4 regions of the Corynebacterium yudongzhengii genome follow, and region 3 is predicted to be linked to each of the others. Evidence: predicted binding sites of a transcription regulator. Region 3 holds the regulator's gene; each other region holds the start of a gene.

Region 1 (7,684 bases), 920 kb from region 3:
GCGCGACGAGGAATCCTTGATCCTCGCCACCGTGCCACCGTCGGGCCCGCACGCCTCTGACCGCGGGCTTTTCATCAACACGACCGAGGACGGCGGCATCGACGTCGCGGCACTCAGCGACGTCTTGATCTCCCTCTCCGCCGAGGATCTCGACGAAGCCGGCGACGACGCCTCCCTGGAGATCGAGTTCACCGGCGACGGCTCCCGCGTGACGGTGGAGGGCACTGACTTCGGCGACGAGAGCACCGAAGACCTGCGCCCGCAACTCACGGGCATCTACACCGAGATCGACGACACCCCGGAGAACTACCAGGAGCTTGTGGACGCGGGCCTGGCCGTGGACGTCGAAATCAACTCTCGGTTCACCTCAAGTCCGACCATCACCAAGCAGGTGGCGATGTGGCTCGGCACCGGCCTGGCGCTGGTGGCGGTGTGGGCACTGTGGCGCCAGGGCCGCGACGAGCGCCCATCGCAAGATAAGGACTACAGCCGGTGGCGCCGGGTGACGGGTCTCGACGGCATCGTCCTCGCCATCCTGGGCTTCTGGCACATCTTCGGCGCGAACACCTCCGACGATGGCTTTATCCTCACCATGGCGCGGGTGAAGGAAAACGCCGGTTACCTGGCAAACTTCTACCGCTGGTACGGAGTTCCCGAAGCACCCTTCGGCACGCCCTACTATGACCTGCTCGGACTGATGTCGCAGGTGAGCGCCAACTCCATGTGGATGCGGCTGCCGACGTTGTTGGCCGGTATCGGTATCTGGCTGCTGTTGTCGCGCGAGATCCTGCCGCGTTTCGGCGCGAATATCGACGACCGCCGGGTCGCCCACTGGACTGCCGCCTTTATGTTTTTGGCGTTCTGGCTGCCGTTTAACAACGGCATCCGCCCGGAGCCGATGGTGGCTCTGGGCACGCTGGTGACCTGGGTGCTTTTCGAGCGAGCCATCGCCCACCAGCGCCTCTTCCCCGCCGCGCTGGGTTCTTTCACCGCGGCTCTCACGCTGACCGTCGGGCCCACGGGCCTGATGGCCGTCGGCGTGTTTTTGATCTCGCTGCCCGCTGTCATCCGCATGATCGCCCGCCGCGTGGAGAACAACCCGGAGCAGAAGCTGCGCGCTGGTCTCGGCACCATCGGCCCGTTTTTGGCCGCCGGCACGTTCGTTCTGGTGCCGGTGTTCGCCGATCAGACGTTGGCGACCGTCATGGAATCGACCCGCGTGCGCGGTGCCGTCGGCCCGGCGTTGGAGTGGTACTCGGAGTACGTCCGCTACGCCACCCTGTTCCAGGAAACCGTCGATGGCTCGCTGACCCGTCGTTTTGCCATGTTCCTCATGTTCGCCTGCCTGGGGCTGGTGCTCTACGGAGTCATCCGCAATGGCAGCATCCCGGGCGTGAACCGCGGGGCGACGATCCGCCTGTTGCTCATCGTCGGCCTGAGCATGTTCTTCCTCATGTTCACCCCGACGAAGTGGACCCACCACTTCGGCATCTACGCCGGCATCGCGGGCGCCGTGGCCGCCCTCGGCGCGGTGGTGCTCAGCCAGATCGCGGTCCGCTCTCCGCGGGTGCGCACCTTCGCGCTCGCCACGGTGATGTTCCTTTTGGCGCTGACCTTCGCCGGCTGGAATGGCTGGTGGTACATCTCCGCCTACGGGGTGCCGTGGTGGGACAAGAAGCCACAGATCAGCGGTATCGAGTTCACCTCGATCATCCTGCTGATCTCCCTTTTGATCTTGGCGTTTGGCATCTTCCAGACCTTCCGCCACGAGTACACGCGCGCCCAGGCCATCAAGGCCGGCACGGTCGAGGATTTCGACGCCCGCGACCGCCAGCACGCCGGCCGGTGGGCGACCGCCATGACCGCCCCGGTGGCGCTGGTGTCCATCCTCGTGGTGCTCTTCGCGATGGCCAGCTTCGTCAAGGCTTTCGTCGACCAGTACCCGGCGTATACCGTCGGTTTGGGCAACCTGCGCTCGTTGACGGGCGACACCTCGCATTTGGCCGGCGACACCCTGCTGGAGACGAACACCAACGATTCCTTCCTCACCCCGCTTAATGACGACGTCGACTTCGGCGACTCGCTCGAAGACGAGGACACGGTGGGCTTCGGCCCCAACGGTGTGCCCGGCACGATCACCTCCGATAGCACCGACGCCGCTAATGTCGGCGCCATCGGCAGCGACAACGGTGCCGAAGACGCCGCCACCACGGGTTCCACGGCTACCGACAACGATGCCGACACGACAACGGGATCCACCGGCGACGACGAGGATTCCACTTCGGGAACCACGGACACGGACGAGGACACCTCGACGACTGGGTCGACTGACGACGAACAGCAGACCCAAGACACCGCCGGCGGCGTGCGCGCCGGGGCGGGCGTGAACGGTTCCTTTGCCCACCTGCCGTTCCACCTGGATCCTGCGGAGATTCCGGTCGTCGGTTCGTGGACGGAGACTCCGACTACGGCGGCGAAGACGACGACCGCGTGGTACGAACTGCCCGAGATCCAGGAGAACACCCCGTTGCTGGTGGTCTCCGCGGCGGGCAGGATCGCCCACACGGACCGTGACGGCATCGAGCAGCCGGGTGAGAAGCTCGTCGTCGAGTTCGGTAAGAGCGACGGCTCCGGCCAGCCCGAGGTGCTCGGTGAGGCTCAGCTTCTCGATCCGGGCCTGGCCCCGACGTGGCGTAACCTGCGACTGCCGCTCGACGCGCTGCCTGAGGAGACCGATACCATTCGCCTGGTGGCCGAGGACACGTCGCTGGATCCGGACACCTGGCTGGCCTTTACCCCGCCGCGTATTCCGGAGCTGTCGCAGATGTCGGACGAGATCGACGACACCCCGCCGGCTCTGCTGGACTGGCCGGTCGCCTTGCAGTTCCCGGAGCAGCGCAGCTTCGATCACTATGCCGGCGTGACCGAGATCCCCGAGTACCGCATCTCGCCGGATGACCCCGGTAGGGAGGCTCTGTCTGGGTTCCAGGACTTCTACGGTGGCGGCGCGATGGCCACGGCGGAGGCCGTCAACACCTCGTATGAGATCCCCAGCTACGCCGCGAACGACTGGCAGCGCGATTGGGGCTCCCTTGAGCGCTACCAGCTGCGCCGCGATTCCGAGGGCAACGAGCCCGATAAGGCCGTAATCAACCATGAGGAGATCGTCCGTTCGGGCCTCTGGCACGAGTCCGACATGAAGATCCGCGAGGACTAATCACTCGGGTTCCTCCTCGGTCTCCTCGGCCGCTGGGAATTCCGCGTCGTCGAAGCTGTCGCCGGTCAGGGCGAGGACCTTCGTCTCCTCCACTTCTTCGAATCCACCCCGATGGAGAATCATCGGGGTGGATCTGTTTTTGGAGAAGAACGTGGTCCCATCGGGGAAGCGGAAGTACACCATCGACCGGTCCCTGTCGTCCAGCTCGACGATGACGACGCCCGCGGTGACCAGCGAGTGACAGGCCGCGCACAGCGGCATCATGTTCCACACGGCCGTGGGGCCTCCGTGGTGGTGACAGACGATGTGGTGCATCTCGAGGAAGCGGGAGTGGTTGCATCCCGGCATGGCGCACTGGAATCCCCAGCGGGCCACGAGCGCGCGGACCTGCAGGTCACTGGCGAGCCGCCGCGGCCGGGAGACCATGATGGTGGTGCCATCGGAGTCGAGCATGTGGGCGCGCAGCATGCCGTTGAAGGCGGCGGCGACGAGGTCTGGAGCGCGGGCGGCCGGGTTTTCCGGCATATACGGCCGGCCGTCTTCCGTCATCATGAGGTTGACTTGGGTGCCGGGCGCTCTCAGCGGGCTGGTGGGGTTCGAGCGCACCATCGAGGTCATCGATAGGAATGCCCCGAGCATGTGCTGCCGCAGCGGTGCACCGAAACCGCTGGCCGGCGGGTTCTCTGCCGGTGCCGCCTCGGGCGTCTTTTCTGCCTCGGCGAGTGCTTCGTCGAGCGCGTCATCGTCGGCAAGGACCTCGGGGTCAATGTCCTCGAGGCCGCGGATGCTGGCTAGCTCAGCGATCTTGAGGGCAGCTTTCAGCGCTGCGCCGTGCTCTGGGTTGAGGCGGAAGCTGCCGGTGAGCCACCCTTCGTCGTCATAGCCGAGGTGAAAGCTCTCCTGCCTGGGCTGTTTATCTGCTTTATCGGCCCCAGCCAAGACGGCTTCGAGTTCCGTGAGAGTCAGTGTCCTGGCCAGTTCGACGAGGCGTTGTTCGTTGTCGCACGTGAGGTGGGCGGAGATGAGGCGGCAGGCGGTGTAGCCGATCTCGCCGTCGAGAAAAGCCTGGCCAGCGAGCTCGAATTCATGCATCAGTTTGCCGAGGCGCAGGTATTCCCAGGCGGTCGATTCTGCGATGCCTAGGTGCCGGCGAAGCCATATCTGCGTCGACGGGGCGCCACGCTCTTTAGCGAGCCCACGGGCGTGAAAATCCGCGAGCGCGAGGATGAACGCCGCCCGGTATCGGGTCATCTCCTGATGGACGTGCGTCATCGTTCGAACGAGTGTTTCTGCGGGCATATCCCGGATTTCCCCCGGTGTATACATGTAAATCCCCCTGATGGCGTTGTCTGCCTGCTTGTTGGACCCTACATTAACACAAAACTAGGACACATGTTCGAATTATATTCACACACATGTTCTAATTCCGGCGCATTTACCGAGCTCAAACATACGAGAGACTATGCGTCCGCATAGTAGTCTTCCCGAATAGATACAGGCGTTCGAAAGGGAGATGACACGGCTTTCAACTATGCTGCCGCATAGTAAACAGCGGGATGCGGTAGAAACTTAGCCCAGAAAAATCTCTGGAGCCTCCGCGGCTCCAGGCGACAACGCTCCGGTAACCGGCTCGTCGTGGCTCTACCTCAACCCCTTTTCTCGCCTGCGGTCAAGGCCCGGACGTGTTTTTCTTGCGAAAACTACCCCCGGCACACGCCGCAACGGCGACATATCACTATGCGGCCGCATAGTGCGCAGCCCTCGCGAAGCCCCACAAGAGCAGTCATGGGGAGCGCTCCCCGTTTTCATTCCCACCCGCCGCCAGCTTTCTTAATGTTGCCCTCGTACCAGTTCTGAAGAGGGCTTGTAGCAGCCCAGAAAGGCCAACTCCCATGACGCAGCCCAGCCCCGAGCAGTCCAACTCGACTGCCGCCAGCCATTACCCAGCCGTCCACTCGTCGGCAGACACGACGCTCTACGACAAAGACGGACTTCCGGTGCACCCGTCGAAGCAGAAGAGTAAATTAGCCGCTTTCCTTCTGACTTTCTTCCTCTCCGGGATAGGAGCGGGTAATTTCTACCTCGGCCAGACCACCCGCGGGATCTTCAGAATCCTGGGGCATCTGGCCACGCTGATCACCCCTATCCCGTGGGTGGGATGGATCATCGGCGGTCTTACGATCATCATCTTGTTCGCGTGGTGGGTCACCGAACTGATTTTCATCGCTACTGGCAGCGGGGGCTACGACAAGGATTCGCGCGGCGTTCCGCTGAAATCATAACCCGCTTTCAGCCTCCACGCGATGCCTCCCCCGCGCCGGCGGCATTGTCTCGCGCCACTGCTTGATCGAGGTAATGGCACCTTTCGTGTAAACATAGGTGCGGTCGCGCTTGGCCTGTCGCCAGGCTCGCCACACCACCCACGCGATGGCCGTGTATTGAATCACGCCGGCGAGCACCATCGTCGCGAGCGCCACCGAGTTCGAGCCCAAGTAGTTCCACAAAAAGTGAGCGACGAAGGCGACCGAGAGCCACCCGAAGACGACACCGAAGCGCCAGAGCAGGCCGCGCCGCGCCGCGAACAGCGCCTGGCCAAGGCCCCAGCCGACCAGCCCGGTCCAGATGATGTGCAGACCAGGACCGGCGAAGACGCGCAGGACCCAGGCGCCGATGACGCCGTCGAAATCCGAATCTGGGTGCAGCGAGGCCAGCATGGCACCGTAGAGGAAATTCTCGATCGTCTCGAAGCCCAAGCCGACGACGGCGCCCGTCGCCAAGCCGTGCCAGGGCCGGTTGAGCCCGCGGAAGGCCAGCAGGATCACCAGCACGCCCAGCGCCTTGGCCGGTTCTTCGGGGTAGGCGCCGCCGAACGAGGCCAGCGCGTCTTCCCAGCCGGCGGCTTGGGCCATGTAGGTCGCGGGACCGGCGGTGAGCAGCACGATCGTCATGCAGAAACCCGCGCCCCACATCAGGGACGCAACCATCCACCACAGCGTCTGCCCGAAAGGCAGCCTCGGCCAGAAGGGCGTCAGCCGCAGCACCAAGAGGATGAGCGCTAGGTACCCGAAGGAGAACACGAGCCCCATCCCGGCCGCGGTGGTGGAACCCAGGAACCCGACTATCAGGTTAAAGGCGATGAACGGAACCGCGACCACTGTGGCGAGAATCGCGAAGACCAAAAACGTACGGCTCATAGAAACTCCCACGATTCGGACAGAGATTCCGACAGCGACCCCGCCCCGAGTTCCTCCACCGCGGCGGCGAGTTCGGCGGGCAGGGGTTCGTCGTGAAGCGCCCGCCACACCCCGTCGGTGATCGGTAGGAACCTGTCGCTCGCACCGACGTCCTGGACCTGCGCGTACATCGTGCGCCCGCCGTCGATCTCGGTGAGGATGCCGATGCGGTGCGTGAGATCGTCGAAAAGCACCAGCGTGCCGCCAACGTTGATCACCTCTCCGTCGGCCTCGACGAAGCCCGCCGAGCTGGCGCTCATCATGCGACGGAGGGTGCGCTCACGGTCGGCGACCTGGTCGTGGATGATGGATTCGACGAGCACGTCGCCGCAGTCATAGCCGAACATCAGCATCGCTTCGAAGTTGCTGGCGCAGCGCAGCTGCTCGCCGCCGACGGTCACGGGGATTTCGATGTCATGCGACGCCGAGGAGAGTACGACCGGCTCCCGCTCGGTCTGCGCCTGCGGGATCGCTAACATCAGCGCCCACGGAACGCCCATCAGCACCGTGAAAAACGCCACGATAATGGCGATATAGCTGAAGGTACGACGAGGCTTCAGCTGGTATCTACTCGCAGTCACGGCGCGCATACTGCCACAGCCTACCCGGGCCAGCGCCTATTATCGGGGCCATGGATGATCTTTACCGCTACGTCAACGGACCTTGGCTCGATAAGCACGTGATCCCCGACGACCGCGGCGTGGACGGCACCTTCCACCAGCTGCGGGACACCGCCGAGAAGCAGGTGCATGGCCTCGTGGAGACGGACACGGGCCGGGCTGGCACCCTCTACGCCTCGTTTATGGACACCGCCGGGGTCGACGCCGCCGGGCTCGCCCCGCTTGACGACGACCTCGACCGCCTCACGGCCCGCGATGTCACGGAGTTCGCCCGTCGCCTCGGGGAACTGGAGCGCCGCGGGGTGGGGGCGCCGGTGACTTTTTGGGTCGAGAAGGACTCGGGCTCGGAAGACGCCATCGCGTATGTGGTGCAGTCGGGCCTCGGGCTTCCGGATGAGGCCTACTACCGCGACGAGGCACACGCGGAGACGCTCGAGGCGTATCGCGAGCACGTCGCCACGATGCTCGGCTTCCTCGACCCGGCGCGCCTGTTCGGGCTGGACGCCGCCACCGCCGCCGAGCGCACCGTCCGCTTGGAAAAGGAGATCGCCGCAGGTCACTGGGATGTGGTGGCCTCTCGCGACGCGGTGAAGACCTATAACAAGGTCGAGCTG
Region 2 (7,684 bases), 1.1 Mb from region 3:
CCTTGCCGGTGTTCATCGCCTCCGATCCCGCCTGGGCGCAGAAGTTCACCGACGCCGGCCTGCCCATCATCGGCGACGACATCAAGAGCCAGGTCGGCGCGACGATCACCCACCGGGTGCTCGCGAAGCTCTTCGAGGACCGCGGCGTGCGCCTGGAGCGCACCATGCAGCTCAACGTCGGCGGCAACATGGACTTTAAGAACATGCTCGATCGCGAGCGCCTGGAGTCGAAGAAGATCTCCAAGACCCAGTCGGTGACCTCGAACCTCAAGACCTCCCCTTTGGCAGGGCTTATCGACGACCGCAACGTCCACATCGGCCCCTCCGACCACGTGCCGTGGCTGGATGACCGCAAGTGGGCCTACGTCCGCCTAGAGGGCTCCGCCTTCGGCGAGGTGCCGCTGAACCTGGAGTACAAGCTGGAGGTCTGGGACTCGCCGAACTCGGCGGGCATCATCATCGACGCCCTGCGTGCCGCGAAGATCGCGCTCGATCGTGGGGTGGCCGGGCCGGTGACGGCGGCGTCGTCGTACCTGATGAAGTCGCCGCCGGTGCAGTTGGGTGACGACGAAGCCCGCGCCCACCTGGAGAGCTTCATCGCTGGTAACGAAACAGACGGGGACGACGATAAGGCGTCTGGAGGGAACTTTGCCGAGTCGTAGTACCTTTAATTACGAAAATTGAATTAGTATCGGTCTCATGCCCAAAGACAGTCCGCAGGAGATCGCCCGCGCCATTCGGCCGGCGATGACGAAACTGTACGTAACTTACTTCCGAATCGCGGAGCAATCGGACCTGACTGGGCCGCAGTTGTCGATCATGACACGGTTGCGTGAGGAGGGGCCGATGCGTATCAGCCAGATTGCCCGCGACGAGGGTATTCGCATGCCCACGGCCTCAAATGCCCTGCACCAGTTGGAGCGCCGCGAGCTCGTCACCCGCGTCCGCGATGAGAAGGACCGCCGCGGCGTGCGCGTCGACCTCACGGAGCTGGGGGAAAGCGAGCTGGAGCGCGTCGGCGCCGAAAGAGTGAACTACCTCGCCGACATGCTCTCGGCCCTCAATGAGGAGGACCTCGCCCAGTGCGCCGAGTTCGCGGATGTGATCAACCGGCTGGCTGATAGCTATGGGGCACCGGATATTCCCCAGCCATAGGGTAAACGCCAGTAGAGTAGGAGATGGCGTGTAGGTTAAACGCCTGAATACACTATTGCCCTCCGATACCCGAGACCCTTCAGTCATGGCCAAGGATTCCTCTACTAGTGGCGACGACATCATCGCCGAGCCACGCACCCGTGCCGCCCACACGCCGCTGCGCCTCCTCGTGGCCTGGCAGCCGGGACCCGGCGGCGATGAAGCCATCAGCACCGCAGCCTGGCTGGCCCGCACCTTGCTGGTGCGCGTGCGCGCGGTGTCCATGATCCTGCGCCTGTGGCCCGCCACCTCGATATCGAAGCTCGGCTCCGGCTACGACGACTGGCTCGCCGACGAAACGAAGACCTACTCGCGCAAGGTGCGCAAGGCTTTCGCCGAGGCCGGCATCGACAAGGCGCAGTGGGATAACGAGGTCGCGGTGGTCACCGACGGCCCCAGCGAGAGCGCACTGCTCACCGAGGCGGCGGAGGATTTCGACGCCGACCTGCTTATCGTCGGCTCCCATACCGCGGCCCCGAAGGGGCGCTTCCTCACTGGTACGACCTCCGACGCCTTGCTGCACTCGTCGACAACCCCTTTGATGCTCGCACCCCGCGCGGTGAAGCTATCGAAGCGCGGCATCACCCGCGTCAACGTCGCCTACCTCGCCCCCTTCGACGACGCTGACTACAGCCACCAAGAGAGCCAGAGCAACCAGGCCCTGTACTTCGGTGGCGAACTCGCCGCCCGCTTGGGGGTCAACCTGCGTTTGACCGCCTTCTCCCCCACCGGCTTGAGCGAGAACTTCCCGGACGACCGGATCGACTTCACCCGCCAGCTTTCCGACGAATGGGGCGAACAGGCCCTCAGCGTCCTCGACCGGGCGCGGGACATGATCGTCGACCACCTGCCAGATCTGAAGGTCGACACCGCGCTCGGCTCCGGTGCCGGCTGGTCCGGCGCCATCGACGCGTTGAAGTGGAAGAAGGGTGATCTGCTGACGTTCGGCTCCACCCAGTCCGGCCCCATCGAGCGCGTCTTCGTCGGCTCGACCGCCGCGCAGTTCATGCAGCACGTCCCGGTCCCGGTCGTCGTGCATCCCTCGCCCGCCGACAGCTGGTACTAGACTCTGCGCCATGTCTCATCGATTCTCCGGCCGCGACAATGGTGACGACGACACGTCCAGCTACCCCCAAGCACCCCTGAACAGCTCCGGCTTCGGTGCGGGCGGGCGCGAGCACCCAGAGAACGACCTCTCCGACGACGCCGACTACGCCAACCTCTACCGCCCGGAACCGCGAGATTTCGACGAGCTCGCCGACCAGGAAGACCCCCTCGTCATCGCAGAGAAGAACCGCCGCTCCTCCAAGCAGGCGTGGCGCTACCTGGCACTGGCCATCCTGAGCTCGCTAGCCTTCGGGGTCATCCTGCTGGTGGTGATGCGGATGATCGCCGGCGCCGATACCTGCGCAGCTGTCGACGGACGCTTCTTATGCACCGAACAGCTCCAAAAGACCTGGGCCGTGCTTGTGTCCCTACCGCCGATCGCCTTCCTCTTCGGCTGCATGGCACTCTTGCTGCGCAAGCTCAACGCATACCTGCGCTGGCGGCCCTGGATGGGAGTGTTCTGGGTGCTGGTCGTGTTCACGATGTGGGTGCTGCTCACCACCGTCCAAGTCTGGCTCGCTGAAGGGCCTGCGCTGTAGCGCTGTGCTGTTGTGGTTGCGGTTTGTTGGTGGCACTTCTCCGGCAAGACGGTTTCGGCAGTTTCCTGGTAGTTTCCGGATAGTTGGTAAAGCGATCCGACTCCGGCTGGCTCTTCCCAGCCTCGGCGGCGGAGCAGGCTCCCGAACTCTCAGCTGCCCCCCCCCCCCCCCGAGCGCGGCGGCACCAGTGCTCGTCGCACGGCGAAGGTGTGTCCCGCATGCCTATGAGTTTTTCGGATTCCATTGATTTTCGGTTACACACGTGCGTAAAGCTTTCAACCCGTACTTTGTGTCGGCAGAGTGAGCCTAGGGCTGTTCTGGTTGTGGGGGTCGTTGCGATGGCCTTGTGAAGGTGAAGGGTGAGGGAGTTCGACCCTGTTTTACGCACGTGCGTAAAAAGTAGAGGCCTCAGGTGACAATGTGGCTCGTATACCTATGAGTGCCCCGGGATTCATAGATTTCCGATTACGCACGTGCGTAAAAATCCCGGTCCGCACTGTGCGGCGGCATAGGGAATCTGGGACTGTTCTGCTTGCGGGGTCGTTGCGGTGGCCCAGTTGGGTCGAAGGACCGAGCGACTCCGATAACCGAACCTATGAGTTCATCGGGATTCATCGATTGCTAATTACGCACGTGCGTAAAAGCAAGGCTCGACCCCGTAACCCCAACAGCGCGTCCTCGTATACCTATGAGTTCTCCGGGATCCATTGGATCCGGATTACGCACGTGCGTAAAACCACTCATCCGCACTATGCCGCGGCATAGACGCGTAGATGGTGTTTCTTCACCTAGCCCAGCAGCCCAAGACGGCGATCCAGCAATTCTTTTCCGGCTGACCGCCACGATGCGAGAAACACTCCAGCAAGCACATTCCGGTAAGAAAAACTCCGCGGGGCCACACGCCGTGAAATCAGGCGTATCGCCGGAGCCTCTGTGTACCCAAGAAGAATTCCCCTCCATATGGCCGACACAGGAAACATCAAACCCTGGGATCTCCGCATCAGAGATGCGAAGGGGCTAGGGCGTGTCTGACAATTGAGGGAAGCGTGGCATGGGACCCTGGCTCCCGTGTCGCGTTTTCACATGTTGAGTGATGCCCAGTGGGAGATGGTCGAAGAGCTTCTGCCCCGTCGCACGGGGAGAAAAGGCCGACCGTTCTCCGATCCCCGGCAGATGCTCGAGGCCATCCTCTACCGCCTTCGGGCAGGGATCGCGCGGCGTGACCTGCCCGCCTGCTTCGGGTCCTGGCAGACGGTCTACACCTGGCACAACCGGATGGCCAAGGACGGACACCTCGGACGTGATCCTTCAGCGACTTCCTACACAGGCCGATACGGAAGACCTGATCGACTGGTCGGTGTCGGTGGACTTTGACGATCACCCGGGCCCATCAGCACGCCACGAACATCACGCGGGTCACAGGGGGCTTTGTCGAATTACAACAACCCGCTGGCCGAGCCGCCTGATCACGCGGTCGGCCGATCACGGGGTGGTCTGTCTACCAAGGTCCACGCCCTGGTCGACGGCCACGGCATGCCCCTGACCATGATCGTCACTGCGGGCCACCGCGGTGACTGCCCGGTGCTGATCCCGTTGTTGAAACGCCTGCGGATGCCCGGGACGGTGGGCCGACCGCGCACCCGGCCCGATGAACTGCGCGCGGATAGGGCGTATGCATCGAAGGCTGTGCACAGGTATCTGCGCGAGCACAAGATCACGGCGACGATCCCGGAGAAAAAGGACGTGATCGCCGCCCGGAAGCGGAAAGGCTCGAAGGGTGGGCGTCCACCGACGTTCGATGCGCAGTCCTACAAGGGCTGCAACGTGGTGGAACGGTTTTCGGCAACCTCAAGCAGTGGCGGGGTGTGGCAACCCGGTACGACAAGCTCGCGGTTGTCTACCGGGCCGGCGTGATGACTATCGCCGTCATGACCTAGCTGAAGAAATTGTCAGACACGCCCTAGGGGTGCTACCAGGTAGCCGGAACCCTAGCACCCACCACACGGACACCCGCTATCACCTACCCCGAACCAACATGCGGGGTGCCGATTACATTTTCGAAAGTGTTCAGGAGCACTGCGCTGGCCTAAAGGTGCCTCCTCGAGGCTTGTGTGCGAGCGCGGGACGTTGAGGATCCACGTGAACGGCTAGTGTATTTACACTGCTAGTAGCCTTTCTACCGGCGTTCCCACCCCCGGCTTTTACCCCCGTCGGGGGTCAGTGTCCACCCCATATTCTAGTGTACAAACCACATCGAACACATGAACTAATACCGGGGGTTATTCATGGACGACCACACCAACCTCACCAACGACGAACTCCTCGACCGCATCACCACCGCCTACGCCATGATGCAACACCACAAAGCCCAATTCCTCCTCGCACTCGCCGTCTTTGATGCCCGCGAACTTGCCCGTCTAGCCGGGGCACCGACTACCGCGGACTGGATGACACGTGCCCTTGATATCGCACCGACTACCGCCTACGACTACTTAAGAGTCGCACGCTTGTTGTTGGAGTTCGCGTATGTGGCGAAATCCTTCGAAGACGGCAAAATCACCTACTCCACCGTCCGCCTGTTAAGCAGCTATTTGAACAAAGACAACGAAATCGAGTTGCTCTTGTTGGCGGAGGAGTATTCCTACCGGGAACTCGAACGCATCCTCATGACCCGAAGAGACAACCGGAACAACGATGCCCCTAGGAAAAATACGTTTAAGATATGGGTTGATAAACACAACGGGCGTATCCGGTTCTCCGGTGATCTGGATCCGATGTTGGGGGCGAAGTTCATGGCGGCGTTGAAAATCGGGGAACTCGCCAACCTCGTCGACCTCGATGACATCGACCCCGAAGTCTTCAGCGACGATGAACGCTTGGGTGAAGAGTTAGCGAAAGCAGAAGCTGAAGCCCTCGCCGCCGAAGACGGGGCAGAATCCGTTCCGGTTGCCGAGGTCATCGACGATGCCGGTGAGAAGGGCGAGGCCTCTGGTGCTGCCACCGGTGACGCTGACGCTGATGGTGTTGACGCTGATGGTGCCGGCGCTGATGGTGACGGTGATTCAGAGACAAGGCGGGTAGCGTCGGTCAGTGGGTATGGCAGGACGAGTGCCTCGCAGTTGTTGCCCGCACTTTTGGGGTTAATCAATATTGCCCGCTCCTCGCCGGTGAATAAGCGTCGAGCCCCGGGTACTCAGGTGCATTTGATTCAGACCGAGGATGGGCAGTCTATTTTGCCGGGTCTTCCGGTTCCTAGTGAAAAGGCGTTGAGTGCGGAGGTCATTAATGGTGAGTTGCGGGATCATTTCTTAGATACCCAGGGTGTGCCGTTGATGATGACGACGAAACGCAGGTTTGTCTCCGATGCGCAGGCGTTGGCGATTTTGGTGCGCTGGGGGATGCAGTGTGCGGCTCCGGGGTGTCGCCATACGCAGTTTATGGAGTTTCATCATGTGCATCCGTGGTCGATGGATGGGAAGACGAAACCGGATAATATGGCACCGTTGTGTGGTTTTTGTCACGCGTTGGTGACGGCGGGGTTGTTGGAGCTTGTGCCTGCAAGCTCTGGTGTGTGGTTGTTTCGGTATCGCACGGGTGAGGTGTATGCCTCGAAGGCGCGTCGTTTGCCGATGAAACAGCTGGGGGAGGCGTCGTGTTTGGATGAGCCGGTGGAGGTGCCGACCGTGGTGGAGGTGTTGGAGGATGGGGCATTGAGTTTCGATGATTCGGATACCATCAACGCGGACTAACCCCAAGGGCCTCCCGGGGCCGGACCTTCGGTCATTACGCACATGCGTAATGACCCCGAGCACCACCGCCGCGCTCTTAGCCCTGCGCGGCCAGCCGCGCGGCCACCTCGGCACAGTCGGCTCGGCCGCAGTGGGCGGTGGCGGTGTGTGACGCGCAGTCGTCGCAAAGCAACACCTGCTTGCGGCAGGTGTCTTCGTTGATGCAATTGTGGAAGGTGTTCGTCGGCGCCGCGCAGTGCACGCAGTGGCCAAGCTGGGCGGCGTCGCCGTCGCCGAACTCCATGTGCATCCGCTTGTCGAAGACATACAGCGAACCCTCCCATAAGCCCTGGTTGCCGTACTTTTCGCCGTAACGGACGATGCCGCCGTCGATCTGGTAGACCTCCTCGAACCCGCGGTTTTTCATCAGCGAGCTCAGCACCTCGCAGCGGATCCCGCCGGTGCAGTAGGAGACGACGGGCTTGTCTTTCATCCAGTCGTACTTGCCGGAGTCGAGCTCGGCGATGAAGTCGCGGGTCGTCTCGACATCCGGCACCACCGCGTTACGGAAGCGTCCGATCTCGGCTTCCATGGAGTTGCGGCCGTCGAAAAACACGACGTCGTCACCACGCTTATCGACGAGCTCGTGCACCTCCTCCGGGCTCAAGTGCTCACCGCCACCGACCACGCCGTGGGAATCGACCTCGAGTTCTTCGGGCGCGCCGAAGGCCACGATCTCCTCGCGCACCTTCACCGAAAGGCGCGGGAAGTCCTCGGCGGAGCCTTCCGACCATTTGAACTCCATCGGCTTGAAACCGGGGTAGTCGCGGGTCTTTTTGATGTAACGCTTGCAGGCGTCGATGTCGCCGCCGACGGTGCCGTTGATGCCGTGGCGCGAGATGAGGATACGGCCTTTGAGCCCGAGCGATTCGCAGAGGTCACGCTGCCAGAGCATGACGGCCTGCGGGTCCGCGATCGGGGTGAACTGGTAGTACAGAAGAATCTTGCTGATACCCACGTGCAGTGACTTTAGTTGCGCCCGTTGGCCCGCCGGGCATTGAGGACCTCGGTGGCCAGCCGCAGGCGGGAATCGACCTCGAAGCGGCGGATCAACCT
Region 3 (7,684 bases):
CGGCATGCGCGAGGAGCTCGCGACGGAGCTGATCCGCACGCTGCCCAAAGCCTCGCGCCGCTCGGTGGTGCCGGCGCCGGAGTTCGCGCGGCGGGCCGTCGAGAAGCTCGTGCCCGGGGAGTCTCCCCTCGTCGAGCAGCTTGCCGATGTCCTGCGAGAGCTCGGCGGTTCCGGGATTAACGCGAGTGATTTCCGGCCGTCCGCGCTGCCGGAGCATCTACGGATGACGTATGCGGCGATCAACAAGAAGGGCCGCATCATTGATTCGGACAAGGATCTCTCGGCGCTGCAGGCACGGCAGGCGGGCCACATTCGCTCGTCGGTGAGCCGGGTCGGGCGCAAATCCGAGTCGCCGGCGGTGAAGAACTGGACCGCGGAGAACCTCGGGAAGGTGCCCGAGGAGGTCACGACCACCGTCGATGGCCACGATGTGCAGGCCTATCCCGCGCTGAGCGTGACCGACGAAGGCGTCGAGGTGAAGGTCTTGCCGACGAAGGCGGCCGCGGAGAACTCGATGCGCACAGCAACGCTGACGCTACTGATGCGCGATATCTCGGTGAACACCAAGCAGATGATCAAGGGTCTCCCCTTGACTCAGCGCGTGGCAGTGGACAACTACCCACACGGCGGGGCCGAAGGGCTCGTCCGAGATGCGCGGGTGGCGGCGATTCGCGACGCGATGATGGACAACGGCGGCCCCGTACGCGAGCCCAGCGAATTCGAGGAGCTGCGCAAGAAGGTCGCCGCCGATACTCCGCGGCGAGTGCGACAGGCGGTGGTGACTCTGGCGCCGGCGCTGGTGCAGCTTTCGAAGGTGCGCGAGGAACTGGATAAATGGACCGGTCCTGCCATCGACGACATGGAGCGCCAGCTGTCTTTTCTGCTTCCTGAGCAGGCGATCACCCGGCATGGGCTCGGTCATCTGCAGCATCTGCCGCGGTATTTGCAGGCGATGTCGATCCGCCTCGAGGAGATGGGCATGGACCCGGACAAGGACGCGGACCGACAGGCGGAGATCGACGAGGCACACGCCTACCTGCGCGGCCGGCTTCGGCAGCTTCCGGCGGGTCGGGAGAAGTCGCCGGAGGTCCGCGAGATCGCCTGGATGATTGAGGAGCTGCGGGTCAGTCTCTTCGCGCAGCGCCTGGGGACCTCGCGACCGGTGTCGCTGCGGAGAATTATGAAGGCCGTGGACAAGCTGAAATGACGTACGCGGCTCTCGCGGTAATTGGGTTGCCGTGAATTCCGGGTTAGCCGGCTAAAGACGGCTTCATGGTAGGCCCGCTCCATTGGGCGGCGCGCCGCGATTACGCACGTGCGTAAAAATCTGAGGCCTGGGGTGACAATGTGTCCCGTGCACCTATGAGTTCGCCGAGATCCATCGATTCCCCATTACGCACGTGCGTAATGCCCGGAGTTTACGAACGGAGTCGACAAACCGCGGGCCAACAGCCTCGCCCCCACACTTTCCCCGTGTGGGATCCTCGCCTCGATTACGCACGTGCGTAAAAGGCAAAGGCCCAAGGCGACAATGTGTCTCGTATACCTATGAGTTCGCCGGGATCCATCGATTTCCGATTACGCACGTGCGTAAACCCCGTCCGCACTATGCCGCGGCATAGTGAGCCCGCGACTGTTTCCACTCGCGAGGTCGCTGCGTTGGCCCTGTTATGAACGAAGAGCGAGGGAGCTCGGCCTCGATTACGCACGTGCGTAAAAACCAGAGGACCAAGGTGACAATGTGTCTCGTCTACCTATGAGTTCGCCGGGATTCATCGATTCCCCATTACGCACGTGCGTAAAAATCAGACGCCTGAGGTGAAACTGTTTTGCCTACACACTTATTGGACTCGGAATCCAACGACTTCTTAGACCCGGAATCCAGCAACTTAGTGGACTGAGGTGAAAATGTGACTCCCGGAGTCTAACTCCGGTGAGAGCGTCCGATAGTTTGTGTGCGGGGGGTGGTTTACAGGTAGTCCGCGAATCGGTCTGGGTATGCCACAGCTAGTTGGTTGATGGCTTGTTTCCAGCCATTGGCCTTCGCTCCTTGAACATACCCGTTGCACTCAACGGCACGCTTGGCTTGCTTCGCGCGTTTGGCAACGCGTTAGTCTTCGATGGTGCACATCATCAACCAAAGCGTCTTCAGTGCTGCTGTATCGTTCGGGAACTGGCCCCGGTTTCGGGTAGCTTTACGCAGCTCAGCATTGAGTGACTCGATTGAATTCGTGGTGTATATCACCTTGCGCGCCGCTGGCGGGAACTGCAGAAACCCCACGAACCGTTCCCACGCATCACGCCAGATATTCACCGACTGCGGGTACTTCTGGCCAAGCTCAGAGGTTTCGAACGCATCTAAGCTGGCACGGGCGGTATCTTCGTTTACGGCCGTCTAGATCGCACGTAGCGCACTGGAGACGGGTTTTCGGTCCTGATAGGACACCCACCTATTCGCCGCCCGGATCAGGTGCACGATGCAGGTTTGTACCATCGAATGTGGCCAGGTTGCCTCCACAAGCTTCCGGTAGACCTTTAAGACCATCACAGCAGACGATGAAGACATCCTGGACGCCACGGTTGGCCAGATCTGCGCACACAGATGCCCAAAAGGCGGCACCTTCATTATCAGCAATCCACAAGCCCAGGATGTGCTTGATACCGTCTATGTCGATGCCCACCGCCATGTAGCACGCCTTGTTGACTACACGGTGGCCATCGCGGATCTTCACGCGTAGCGCATCAAAAAAGATTACTGGGTAGAACTCGTCGAGTTGACGGTTCTGCCAGATCATCACCTCGTCTAAGACTGCATCGGTAATCGTGCTGATCGTATCCGGGCTCATATCCACCCCCAGGGTGGAGCCAAGATGGTGCTGAATATCACGCACTGTCATCCCACCGGCGTACAGCGAGATGATCATGTCATCGAGCTCTGTCAGCCGGCGTGAGCCCTTGGGCACCATCTGGGCAGTAAACGTGCCGGAACGATCCCTGGGCACGATCCCTTCCAACGCGCCGTGCCCAGAATTGACGGTCTTGGTCTACGACCCGTTGCGGTGGTTACTACCCTGTGTTGGTTCAACCTGGGCCTTCATCGTCCGGTCGGAATGACCGTAGCCCAAATGGGCATCCATTTCCGCCTGCAAAACCAGCGTTAATCGATGCCTGCAACAGGGCTTTGACCAGGTCGCTGGCGTTATCGGTGGACGTCGACAACTCGCCAATCAGCTTGGCGAGCTCAGGATTTTCCATCAGCTTCTCGCTGATCTCGTTGACCTTGTCCTGGTCATGGTTTTTCTTCGTTGTCACCGTTGTCATTATCGGTGAAACTCCTTCTGGATCAGAGCCTCACACACAAATTTCCTGACACCCTCACTCCGTCGGTTTTAGGCGGGCCCGCACGACTGGAGCTCCGCTCGCCGCCGCTCCTCAAATTTGCCCCGACCAATTACGCACGTGCGTAACGCCCGGAGTTTAAGAACCAAGAGCCGGCGATCCACAGACCGTCGAACACCCCCGTCTGGGCCCCTAAACAAAACTACGCACGTGCGTAAAACTCGGACAAACTATGCCACGGCATAGTCCAGCGTCCCGCACGGATCCACCCGCAGAGCCACCCCTGAAAACTCCTCTCACCTTTACGCACGTGCGTAAAAATCAGGGGCCAAGGTAAAAATGTGCCCCAGGTGGCCCAGGCCAATCGGCCTTTCAGTCATCCCCCATTACGCACGTGCGTAATCCCAACGGATAACCCGCCACAACCTTTACACCTGACTTCGGTTGCGGCGACGCATCAAGCGGATCTCGGATTCGAAGTCTTCCGCGCTTTCGAAAGACTTGTACACAGAGGCGAAGCGCAAGTAGGCGACTTCGTCGAGTTCGAGGAGGGGCTCCAGCACAGCGAGGCCAATGTCGTTGGCGTCGACTTGGGAGCTTCCCTGGCCGCGCACGGTCTCCTCAACCTCCTGGGCGAGTTTCTTCAGCGCGTCATCGGGCACATCTCGGCCCTGGCACGCGCGGCGCACGCCCATAATCAGCTTTTCGCGGCTAAAGGGTTCGGTGATGCCATTACGCTTCACTACGAGCAGCACGGCCTTCTCTATCGTGGTGAAACGGCCGTGGCAGCTGCTACATTCCCGGCGCCGGCGAGTGGAGGTGCCGGCATCGATCACACGGGAATCAATGACCCGGGACTGTTCGTTATGGCAGAAAGGGCAGTACACGGCGAACAGCCTCCTCGGTATCGGTCACTCACATGGTGCGATACCTGAGTTTAGTGCCCACTGACCGCAATCAAGGTCTCGGCCGTCTGCTGGGACACCGGCGCCTCCCCCTGCTGGAAACCGAGAACAGAGCCGACCACCAGTACAAATCCACAAACGGTGCCGAGCAGCATTCCGCGACCAATTTCGCGCCGTTGTTCGAAGCGATCCCGCTCTGCGACCTGCGAAGGCGACTGGGCGGTAACCTGCGGGTTTGCCAGTCTCCTACTCAGTGTCCGAACATGTCGTCCACGGCTGGGGACAGCCGCGGTAACGTCCGCATCCCACACCGAGGCAGAGGCTGCCGGAGAGGGACACACAGTACGGGTACGATACGCCGTGGTCTGGGAGTTCATGGTTCTCGCCTTTCCTTTCGTTGTGGTTCGCCGGCAGACTATCGAAGCCAGCGGACACCACATTCATCAATGCGATTGTATGTTCGATTATCGTTTACACGTTCGAAAGATAGCAGGCGTTCGAAAATCTGTCCACACTTGGCCACAATGTCTCGAACATAAAGGCGGTTTCGTGATAGACAGTAGGTAACGATCCCAGCGACGAGGAGTCCAAATGGCTGCATCCAAGAAGAGCCGCCCCCAGCGCGGCAAACCAGACATGTCCACCCTTTCGCCCCGCCAGCGCCGCATCCTGGAGGTCATCCAGGACGCGGTGGTGCTGCGCGGCTACGCCCCCAGCATCCGAGAGATCGGCGACGCCGCCGGCCTCACCTCCACCTCCTCGGTGGCCTACCAGCTCAACGAGCTCGAGAAGAAAGGCTTTTTGCGGCGCGACCCCAACAAGCCACGCGCCGTCGATATCCGGCACCTAAGCGATGAACGCGAGGCGCCGGCGTCGAAGCCCGCGACCGCCCCGAACGGTGAGCAGGCCTCCGCGCCGAGCTACATCCCCGTCGTTGGCCGTATCGCGGCCGGCTCGCCGATCCTGGCCGAGCAAGAAGTGGACAGCTACTTCCCCATGCCGCAGGAGATCGTCGGTGACGGCGAGCTCTACATGCTCAAGGTCATTGGGGACTCGATGAAGCTCGCCGGCATCATGGACGGTGACTGGGTGGTCGTTCGCGCCCAGCCGGTAGCGGAGGAAGGCGAGTTCGTCGCCGCGATGCTCGATGGCGAAGCCACCGTTAAGGAGCTCCACCGCGACTCCACGGGCGTGTGGCTTCTGCCCCACAATGACGAGTTCGATCCGATCCCGGGCGACGAGGCCGAGATCCTCGGCAAGGTGGTGTCGGTCTTCCGCCGGCTCTAAGCCGGCTCTAAGAACGTCCTCTAAAGCCACACGTTTCCTGGCTGATCGGGGGTAATCGGACACCCCCACTGCCCGATTTCGTGCACACTGGGTCTAGTCCCACAGATCCTAACGAAAGAGGGTGACATGTACGCAGAGGAACGTCGCCGGCAGATCGCTTCGCTGACCGCCGTCGAAGGTCGCGTCAACGTCACTGACCTCGCCGATCGTTTCGACGTCACGGCGGAGACCATCCGACGTGACCTCGCCGTGCTCGACCGCGAGGGAGTTGTCCACCGCGTCCACGGCGGAGCGGTGGCCAGTCAGTCTTTCCAGACCACTGAGTCCTCCCTCGATACCCGCTCGCGCTCGGCGCAGGCGGCGAAGCTCGCCATCGCCCGCGCGGCCACCGAGTACCTCCCCGAGGCAGACGGCGCCCTGTTCTTAGACGCCGGCACCACTATCAACGCGTTCGCGGAGCTCATCGCCGAGCGCGCCCAGCGGGCCCGCTGGTCAATCGTGACCAACTCGCTGCCGGCCGCGCTCAAACTGGCCTCCCACAACGCCCCTGACGTGCAACTGCTCGGGGGTACCGTGCGCGCCATCACCCAGGCCGTCGTCGGGGCCACCGCGCTGCGCACCCTGGCGCTGATGCGCGCTGACGTCGCGTTCATCGGCACCAACGCCCTCACGCTGGATCATGGCCTGTCCACCGCGGACTCCCAGGAGGCCGCCGTGAAATCCGCCATGGTCACCAACGCGCACAAGGTCGTGGTGTTGTGCGACTCGACGAAGCTCGGCAACGACTTTCTGGTGAGCTTCGCCGATACTAACGACATCGACGTCGTGATCACCGACGACCGGGCGCCAGAGTCCTTCGTCGCGGCCCTGCGTGACCGCGAGGTCGACGTCGTTATCGCCCGATAGCCGCCAGCGCCTGCTCGCGGGACTCCGTAGCCCCCGCCGCCGACAGGGCGGCCTCGGCCATCGCGCGGCAGTCGTCGAGATCCAACTCAGCCAGCTGGGCGCCGACCGCCGGCAGCGCATTCGCCGCCGCCGACAGCGACGAGACCCCCAGGCCCGTGAGCACGCACGCCAGCCACGGATCGGCGGCGGCTTCGCCACAGACGCCGACGGGGACGTCGTGACGCTTGCCCGCCTCGCAGGTCATCTGAATCAGGCGCAACACCGCCGGCTGCCACGGGTCAGTGAGGTAGGCCAGCTGTGGCGAGAGCCGGTCCGCGGCCATCGCGTACTGGGTCAGATCGTTCGTCCCGATCGAGACGAAGTCCAGCTCCGGCATGATCGTATCCGCCAGCAGCGCGGCGGCGGGAACCTCGATCATCGCGCCGGCGGTCAGGCCTCGCTCGCGGCAGAGCCCGGCGAACCAGGTCGCCTCCTTGCGGGTGGCGACCATCGGCGCCATCACCCACGTCTGCGCCCCCTCGGGGCGGCTCTCGGCGGCCTGGGCGATCGCGTCGAGCTGCCGCGTCATCAGGCCCTCGTTGTTGCGGGCGATGCGCAAACCGCGCACACCCAACGCCGGGTTTTCCTCCTCCTGCAGCGTGGCATAGGCGATCGGCTTGTCCGAGCCCGCGTCAAGCGTACGCACGACCACCTTGCGGTCACCGAAAGCCTCAAAGACCTGCCGGTAGATCTCCGCCTGCTCGTCGACCGCCGGCTCCTTCGCCGCCGAGAGGAAGTTCAGCTCGGTGCGATAGAGACCCACCCCCTCGGCCTGACTCTTGGCGGAGGCGCGGGCCGCCTTCGGATCCGCGACGTTGGCCAGCAGCTGCATCCGGTGTCCGTCGCGGGTGGCGGCCGGACCCTCCCACTGCGCGATAAGCTTCTCGCGCTCGGCGGATTCCGCCACCGCGGCGCGGGCCTTAGCTTCGTCGACGTCACGGGAGATGGTGCCGGAGGCGCCGTCGACTAGGACCTTCTCCCCGCTCGGGATGTCGCGCAGGCTGGTGCCGGTGGCCACGACGCAGGGCACGCCGAGTTGCCGGGCGATGATCGCGGTGTGGCTGGTGGGCCCACCCAGCTCGGTAACCAGTGCGGTGAAGATCTCGGTATCCAAGCCCGCGGTGTCGGCCGGGGCGAGGTCGTCGGCAAAGAGCACGCTGGGCTCGTGGGCATTGGGCAGGCCGGGTTCTTCTTCCCCACGGAGCTCA
Region 4 (7,684 bases), 450 kb from region 3:
TCGCGCTGATAGTTTCGCCGACGCTCTATCTCCTGCTGCACCTTGTTAATAAGAGAGACGAAGAGAACCGGACGGGGAACGACGAACAGGGATATCCCCGCCGTGTCGGCCGCTTCGATGAGGGGCGTGGGGACCTGATCGAACGCGAGGCCGACGCCAAACCCGATCCCCACCGCTCCCGCGGCGGCTACCCTATCCACGTACGGGGCGAAAGACTCGGGAGAGCCCTGAAAGGCGATTCCGGTCAGCAGCACAATTGAGTTCTGTTTGAGGAACTCTGTCGGGTCGGGCAACTCCGTGGGGTGAATGAGGGAAAAGTCTTTTTCCGCATCGAAGATAACCTCTAGGCTGAGATCCTTCTGGGCCGCCAACCAGCGAATACTGAAGGAGTTAATCTACGATTCTTCGGATGCAGGCTTCGGCATGGAGACTCCACTCTGGACATTCTGTTTCTCAGCTTTCCCCACTATGGCAGTATTCTAGCTCACAATAATGGCGCGATAATGACCTGCATCAACCCATGATCGAAGGAGTGACGATGCAGACTATCCCCGCCCACCTTCCCCAGCGCCGGTCCATCACTACCGCAATCCCCGGCCCGAAATCTGCCCGCCTCGACGAAAAGCGCCGCGAGAACTGTGCCGCCGGCATGAGCCCCGGACTTCCCGCCTACATCGAAGATGCCGACGGCGGCATCTACCTCGACGTCGATGGCAATAGCTTCATCGACTTCACGACGGGCATCGGCGTCACCACGGTCGGCGCATCGAATGAGGCGGTGCGCGAAGCGGTCACGGAAGCAGCTCAGCGTTTCACCCACACGTGCTTCTTTAGCGCCCCGTACCAGGGTTTCGTGGATGTATGCAAGAAGCTGAACGAGATCACGCCGGGCGATCACGCAAAGAAGACGCCCCTGTTTTCCACGGGCGCGGAAGCCGTCGAAAACGCGGTCAAGATTGCGCGGCACTACACCCGCCGCAACCGAGTGGTGGTCTTTGATTCCGCGTTCCACGGGCGGACCAACCTGACCATGGCGATGACTGCGAAGAACGCCCCGTACAAGGCCGGGTTCGGCACCCTCGCTTCCGATGTCTACCGCGTACCCGGTTCCTACCCACTCTGCGACGGGCTCACCGGTCCGGAGGCGGCGCGGCGAACGATCCGCTACATCGAGCAGCAGGTCGGCACGGAAGATCTCGCCTGCCTTGTTATCGAGCCGATTCAGGGAGAAGGTGGCTTCATCGTTCCCGCAGAGGGGTTCCTTCCGGCGCTGCAGAAGTGGTGCAACAACAACGGCATCGTTTTCGTCGCCGACGAGATCCAAGCCGGTATCGCTCGTTCTGGACAGTGGTTTGCCTCCAATCACGAGGGCCTAGTCCCCGATCTGGTCACCACCGCCAAGGGGCTCGCCGGCGGTATGCCCCTATCCGCGGTCACCGGCCGCCAGGAGATCATGGATAGTCCCGGCCCTGGTTCTCTGGGCGGCACCTACGCCGGAAACCCGATCTCCTGTGCCGCCGCCCTCGCCGCACTGGATCAGGTGGAAAAGCTCAAGCTCGCCGAACGTGCACGCGATATCGAAGAGGTCATCCGCGAAGAGCTTGCCGAAGCAGTTGCGAGCGAGCGTGTAGCCGAGATTCGTGGCCGCGGCGGAATGATCGCACTCGAAATCGTCGACGCCGACGGTCGACCAGATCCAAAACCACCGCGGCCATCGCCACCGCGTGCAAGCACGCTGGGGTCGCGATCCTCACTTGCGGCATGGACGGCAATGTCATCCGCTTGCTACCGCCGCTGGTCATCGATGGGGCGCTGCTTCGCGACGGCCTGCAGATCCTCAACAAGAACATCGTGGAGGCAGATTGAGCAGACTGACGCATTGAAACTATGCAACGGCATAGTAGATCTCGACATTCGCTTTAAGTTCATTGTGTTGAACTTTTCTTTTCAGCATTACTAAACTTTTGCTAGGGTGAGGGCACCAGCCTTTAACAAGACCTTCCGGAAGGAGGATCAATCGATGGGTGCCCCAAACCCGCGGGCCCCGGGCTCGCGCTACGAGACCGTGACCGTTGACGCCGAAGATTCTGCCCCGGTGGTGTTTTTCTCGTCAGTGTCGGAGAACACGAGGCGTTTCGTCGATAAGCTTCACCTCCCCGCCCTGCGCATCCCCCTCCGCCCGGCCCGCGAGGGGATGATCCGGGTGTGCCGTCCGTACGTCCTTTTTGCGCCCACTTATGGCGGCGGTAAGCGGGCCGCGGCGGTGCCGAAGCAGGTCGTCCATTTCCTTAACGACCCCGTCAATCGGGGGCTTCTCCGCGGTGTCATTCCGTCGGGAAACAGGAACTTCGGCGTGGATTATTGCCGAGCGGGTCCGATCATTTCCCGCAAGTGCGGTGTGCCGGAGCTTCATCGCTATGAGCTCATCGGCACCAGTCTGGACGTCTCGCGCGTTCGAGACATTATGACTTCATTTTTAACCGAAACATCGTCTCTTCCCCTAGGGGCACCATGATTGAGAAACTTGCCGAATCAACACCCATTCGCGCGGCGACGGTAACTCCCCCGCGCTACCGTGTGGACCGCTCCGCGAGGCTGCGGCCGATCGACTGGAACAAGCCCATCGACGAGAAAGACCTCGAGGTATGGCACCGCCTCACGGCGAACTTTTGGCTGCCGGAGAAGGTTCCGCTGGCCAATGACCTGTCGTCGTGGAACTCTCTCAGCCAGCAGGAAAAGGACACCACCCTCCGGGTGTTTACGGGGCTGACGATGCTCGATACGCTGCAGGCTTCCGTGGGCGAGATCAGCCAGATCCAGGATGCCAAGACCGAGCACGAGGAGGCGATCTACACCAACATCGCCTTCATGCAGGCCGTTCACGCCAGAAGCTACTCATCGATTTTCTCGACGCTGTCGAACAGCGCGGACATCAATAAGGCCTACCGGTGGGTCATCAACAACGACATCGCGCAGAAGCGCTGCTCGCTTGCGCTCGAGCATTACTACGGCGACGACCCACTCAAGCGCAAAGCGACCGCGACTCTGGTGTCATCGCTGTTGCTCTACCCCGGTTTCTACCTGCCTTTGCATTGGGCGGCGCGCGGCAAACTCATGAACACCTCGGACATGATCCGGCTCATCCTGCGCGACAAAGCAGTGCACGGCTACTACTCCGGATACAAATACCAGCGCGGGCTGGAGAGACAGTCCGCGGGGCGCCAGGAAGAGATGCGGCGCTTCGTCCAGGACATCAGCGACGAGTTCTACGAACTCGAGGTGGCCTACACCAAGGAGGTCTACGCGCCACTGGGGCTTGACGACGACGCTATCCGCTTCGTCCGCTACAACTGCAACAAGGCGTTCATGAACTTGGGCTACGAGGAAAAGTTCTCACTCGAAGACGCGGTGGTCAAACCCGAGATCCTCGCAGCCCTCGCCCCAGATTCGACCGAGACCCACGACTTCTTCTCCGGTTCCGGCTCCTCCTATGTCATGGGCGTAGCCGAAGACACCGATGACAGCGACTGGGATTTTTAGGTACCGGGGCTTTCTCTGCACACACTTTTTGCACATACTTCACCGAAAGGAAACCATGACTTATAACGTCTCCGTGCTCGTAGGCAGCCTGCGCCGGGAGTCCTATGCGCGCAAAATAGCTTTGAGCTGCCTGGACTACTTCCCGGATGCCATCGACGCGAAGATCGTCGAGATCGGCCACCTGCCGCTGTACAACTTCGACTACGACGATCCTTCCGTCACGGACGTTTCCACTCCCGATTCCTATACGCAGTTTCGGGCCACAATCAAAAACTCTGACGGGGTTCTCTTCGTCACCTCTGAGAACAACCGGACCATCCCCGCCTACCTCAAAAACGCCATTGACATCGGCTCCAAGCCCAACTCTGACGTCGCATGGAAGGGGCTGCCGGCGGGCATCATCAGCCACTCCGTCGGCCGCATGGGCGGCTATTCCTCTCAGAAGAATCTCCGCCTCGCACTGTCTTACTTCGACATGCCGACTCTCGGTCAGCCGGAGATCTTCCTCGGCCAATCGCCGACTTTGATCGACAAGGATCGCCTGGCCCCGGAGCGCACCGTCGCATTCGTTCGCGACTACATCACGCGCTTCAGCGAGCTCGTGACGACGACTGCCGGTTCGCGGTTATGAGTGGATGAGGCCGTCTAGTGCGTTCGCAAGCGAGTCAATGTGGGCAGCGGTGTGTGTCGCCATGAGCGTGACCCTGAGGATCGCGCGGTTGCGGGCGACCGTGGGGTAGCGAATAGCCGGAACGAAAAATCCCTGCTCACGAAGGCTTTCTGAGACTGCTACGGCGTGCTCCTCACCCCCGATGGGAATGGGAAAGATCGGGGTCTCCCACGTCTTCCACCCCAGCCGATGAGACAGGTGATCTATATTCGCGCGGAGAGCTCCTAGCGGGCTGGCGCTACCGGCGATGATGTCGAGGGCCTCCGCAATGGCGGCACAGGTGGCTGGCGCGGGCGAGGTGGAATACACATAGGAGCGCGCCTTCTGGCGAAGGAGCTCGGTTAGCGCCGGAGAGCCGGCGACTACTGCCCCTTCTGCCCCGAGGGCCTTCGAGGCAGTCGCCACCAACACATCGGGGGCGTCGTTGTGGAGCTGGAAGTGCTCGACGATGCCACGTCCCGACGCACCCAGGGTTCCGGTGCCGTGGGCGTCATCGACCATCACGGCAGCCTCGTGGGCACGGCAGATCGCCATCAGCTCGGGTAGCGCAGCGACGGTGCCGTCCATGGAGAACAGGCCATCGCTTACCACTAAGCAGTTGCGGTCATGGTGTTTGTCGAGCACGCGCTCGAGCGCGCCCATGTCTCGGTGGGGATAGACTTCTACCGCCGCGCCCTGGGCTTTCGCGAGGCGGCAGCCGTCGATGATGCTGGCGTGGTTGCGTTCATCGGAGACGATCACTGTGCCGGGTCCCGCGAGCGCCTGGAGAGTGCCCGTATTCGCTGCAAAGCCGGAAGAAAACAGCACCGCCTCGGGGTAGCCCAGAAACTCCGCGAACACCCGTTCCACCTCTCGGTGCGCACTGGTTGTCCCCGTGGTCAGGCGCGATCCCCCGGAACCGGCACCGAAGAAGGCTCCGGCGCGGGACGCCGCCTCTATGACACGTGGGTGCTGTGCCAACCCCAGATAGTTCGAGGAGCTGAAAAGCACCATGGTGCGGGAATCAATCACCGCCTCGGGGGTGGGCGCTGAGGCGAAAGTCGCTGGGATGCGCTCCAGCCCTCGGCGCCTCCAGGAGTTCAGGGATTGTTCTGCGGACGCTTCCAGCCATGTCATGCTTGCATACTAAGCCAATGCTGAACGATGTTTAATTACTGTTGGCGGGGGTTCTGGTGGGAAACCTGCTAGAGGATATGTTTTGGTTCGGGGTCTGCTGGGTTCCTCTTCCGCGCCTTGGTTCTGGGGTGTGCTTTATTAGGGGCTGGCACGCTGCTGTGCGCGTCGACGTTGGAGAGTTTCGGCACCGTATTTTTGTTTTCCGGCCTTGAGAAGCTGTGGCAGGGAACCTGACTAAATGGCCTAGGCCAAGATTATGCCGTGGCATAAACGAAGCACGCGTCGCGCACCCCGTCCACGGGGTGACACCAGGCCATGGAGACGCAACGGCAAACACCATCCAACGTCGATCCCGGTGACGGCGCCGAGCATACGGGAGGCCTTTCGACGCCCCTACCCGCGAACCTGGCTAAACCTGACTAAATGTCCTAAGTCAGGATTATGCCGTGGCATAGAACAACGCCTCGAACAACCCACTCAGGAAACTATGCCACTGCATAGTAAAGAATCTCACGCAGCAACAAAGGACACCCCTCACCGAACAATTGATCGCTACTGAGGTGTCCTTCGCCTACGTCTAGAACGAGATTATGCCACTGCATAGAAAGAACACGCAGCTAAATGGCATAAAATAATTGCCCCCACCCCTTGTTTCGCTTCGGATACCATGTTAGATTTAGAACAAGTGAGCGGACATCAATCAGGGGGATATTTCCATGCTCGCCATCCACGAACTCACGCACCTAGACGATGACAGCCTCGTACAAACGCTGCACCACTCCAACAAGCAGACCACCATCTTCAAAGCCACCCTCATCATTACGCTGGCCACCTTCCATGAACGAGGCCTCGTCCGCACTCACGGCGCCCCCTCCACAGTTGTCTGGATGGTCCGGCATCTCCAGATCGGAGAATCCACTGCTTACGAGTACCTACGCATCGGGTCGGTTCTGCGCGAATACCCTACGATCGCCAGCGAATTCCTTGAGGGCAGCATCAGTTACTCCATGGTGCGCCTTATAACTAAGCACCTCACCCCAGACAACGTCCCCAGAATCCACGAGATCGCTACCTCGATGACCCTGTCTGAGGCCCGGCTGGCACTCGCCGGCATGCGCGAACCCGAAGAAACGAAACGCCTCGAATCACTACGCATTGATATCGATGATGACACCGGCTGGGCCAAAATCACCGCCCACATGTCGGCGGAAAACGCCACCCGCTTCCTCGCCGCACTCAAAATCGCGGAACTGTCCAACTACCGGGACCTGCGTAAGCTCGACCCAGCGATCCTCCAAGATCCTAAGGCACTGGATCGTGAACTGGAGGAAGCAAGCGCAGAGCCTGTCGAAGTACCCGCGGAACTGGAGTCGTCCCCGATGGTGGATGACAATGGCCAACCGCTCGATCCACGCGACGCCACCGGCTACGGGGTACCAATGCGCAACAACCTATTCTCATCATTTCTGGCGATGATCAACATGACACGCTCTAAGCCAATGAACCGGCTGCGCACTCCCGGCGCCCACGTCAATGTCATCGTGAATGAAGAAGGCCGGCCAACGCTACCTGCTATCCCTCAGGCTCACTCACCAGAGTTGGTGGCCGCAATCCTCAACGGGGATGTGCGAGTCCACTTACTCGATAAACACGGCGTACACATCATGATCTCGAAAGCCCAGCGCCTAGTCAGCGATGCACAAGCCGGGGCGTTAATCGCCTTGTGGAACTACCAGTGCGCGATGCCCGGGTGCAATCATTCCCGATTCATCCACTTCCACCACATCAAAGCCTATGCCGAAGGCGGTAAGACTGCGGTGTGGAATCTCATCCCCATCTGTGCCGCCTGCCACTCACTAGTTTCCCTAGGAATAGTGAGCGTCACAATTGATCACAAGAGCCCGAACAGTATTCTCTTCGAATTCCCCGGTGGTCTACGTTTCGCCTCAGAAAACCGCAGCCTTCCGATGCGCATCGAGGACGCTTCCTTCCTCCCCCTCGAACTACCGGAGGACGCCGACAGCTTCGATGACGACGCACTTCCCGCTTTGCCCTGATGACACAACCAATGCCACCTCAAACCAGGGTCCTCTCAGCGCCTTCTCCACACCTCAGCCACCCGGTACGCCTCATCGAGATCCGTCACACTAATACGCGCACCCGCATCGGGGTAGCTACGGATGAGGATGCCGTTCTCAGCGAAATGCCGCTCGAGCTCCGGACCGTTGCTGCCCGGGACCCAGACGAAGTTGCCGTGGGAAGGAGCGGTTCCGAGGACGTCGACAAGGGTTGCGTCCGTTAGCGTGGTGTATCTGTAGCCCGCGGTAAGTCTTGTGCCGGTGTGCATGAAGGCGACCA

The links. The regulator LexA, encoded in region 3, represses DNA repair genes until DNA is damaged. The targets are predictions, from matches to a motif close to CGAACANNTGTTCG.
Region 1: C3B44_RS00530 (HNH endonuclease signature motif containing protein) is a predicted target of LexA. The motif match lies at 4,603-4,616, and genes of this name have one in related genera.
Region 2: C3B44_RS11285 (HNH endonuclease signature motif containing protein) is a predicted target of LexA. The motif match lies at 4,887-4,900, and genes of this name have one in related genera.
Region 4: C3B44_RS02740 (HNH endonuclease signature motif containing protein) is a predicted target of LexA. The motif match lies at 5,865-5,878, and genes of this name have one in related genera.

What each region holds. Positions count from the first base shown of each region.
Region 1 covers NZ_CP026947.1:106,039-113,722, reverse strand. The annotation lists gene C3B44_RS00535 (arabinosyltransferase domain-containing protein) at 1-3,217, shown strand, start outside; gene C3B44_RS00530 (HNH endonuclease signature motif containing protein) at 3,218-4,489, opposite strand; gene C3B44_RS00525 (TM2 domain-containing protein) at 5,110-5,499, shown strand; gene C3B44_RS00520 (PrsW family intramembrane metalloprotease) at 5,494-6,411, opposite strand; gene C3B44_RS00515 (hypothetical protein) at 6,408-7,040, opposite strand; gene C3B44_RS00510 (M13 family metallopeptidase) at 7,082-7,684, shown strand, end outside.
Region 2 covers NZ_CP026947.1:2,448,348-2,456,031, forward strand. The annotation lists gene C3B44_RS11260 (inositol-3-phosphate synthase) at 1-662, shown strand, start outside; gene C3B44_RS11265 (MarR family winged helix-turn-helix transcriptional regulator) at 700-1,155, shown strand; gene C3B44_RS11270 (universal stress protein) at 1,241-2,260, shown strand; gene C3B44_RS11275 (hypothetical protein) at 2,271-2,840, shown strand; gene C3B44_RS11845 (transposase) at 3,924-4,214, shown strand; gene C3B44_RS11850 (transposase) at 4,269-4,754, shown strand; gene C3B44_RS11285 (HNH endonuclease signature motif containing protein) at 5,126-6,589, shown strand; gene trhO (oxygen-dependent tRNA uridine(34) hydroxylase TrhO) at 6,666-7,586, opposite strand; gene C3B44_RS11295 (response regulator transcription factor) at 7,598-7,684, opposite strand, start outside.
Region 3 covers NZ_CP026947.1:1,027,358-1,035,041, reverse strand. The annotation lists gene hrpA (ATP-dependent RNA helicase HrpA) at 1-1,207, shown strand, start outside; partial or broken gene C3B44_RS04755 (IS256 family transposase) at 1,970-3,321, opposite strand; gene nrdR (transcriptional regulator NrdR) at 3,768-4,226, opposite strand; gene lexA (transcriptional repressor LexA) at 4,836-5,531, shown strand; gene C3B44_RS04740 (DeoR/GlpR family DNA-binding transcription regulator) at 5,658-6,437, shown strand; gene ptsP (phosphoenolpyruvate--protein phosphotransferase) at 6,424-7,684, opposite strand, start outside.
Region 4 covers NZ_CP026947.1:580,232-587,915, reverse strand. The annotation lists gene C3B44_RS02770 (PucR family transcriptional regulator) at 1-371, opposite strand, end outside; partial or broken gene gabT (4-aminobutyrate--2-oxoglutarate transaminase) at 539-1,866, shown strand; gene nrdI (class Ib ribonucleoside-diphosphate reductase assembly flavoprotein NrdI) at 2,066-2,515, shown strand; gene nrdF (class 1b ribonucleoside-diphosphate reductase subunit beta) at 2,512-3,540, shown strand; gene C3B44_RS02750 (NADPH-dependent FMN reductase) at 3,596-4,171, shown strand; gene C3B44_RS02745 (aminotransferase class I/II-fold pyridoxal phosphate-dependent enzyme) at 4,166-5,326, opposite strand; gene C3B44_RS02740 (HNH endonuclease signature motif containing protein) at 6,043-7,383, shown strand; gene C3B44_RS11590 (hypothetical protein) at 7,419-7,684, opposite strand, start outside.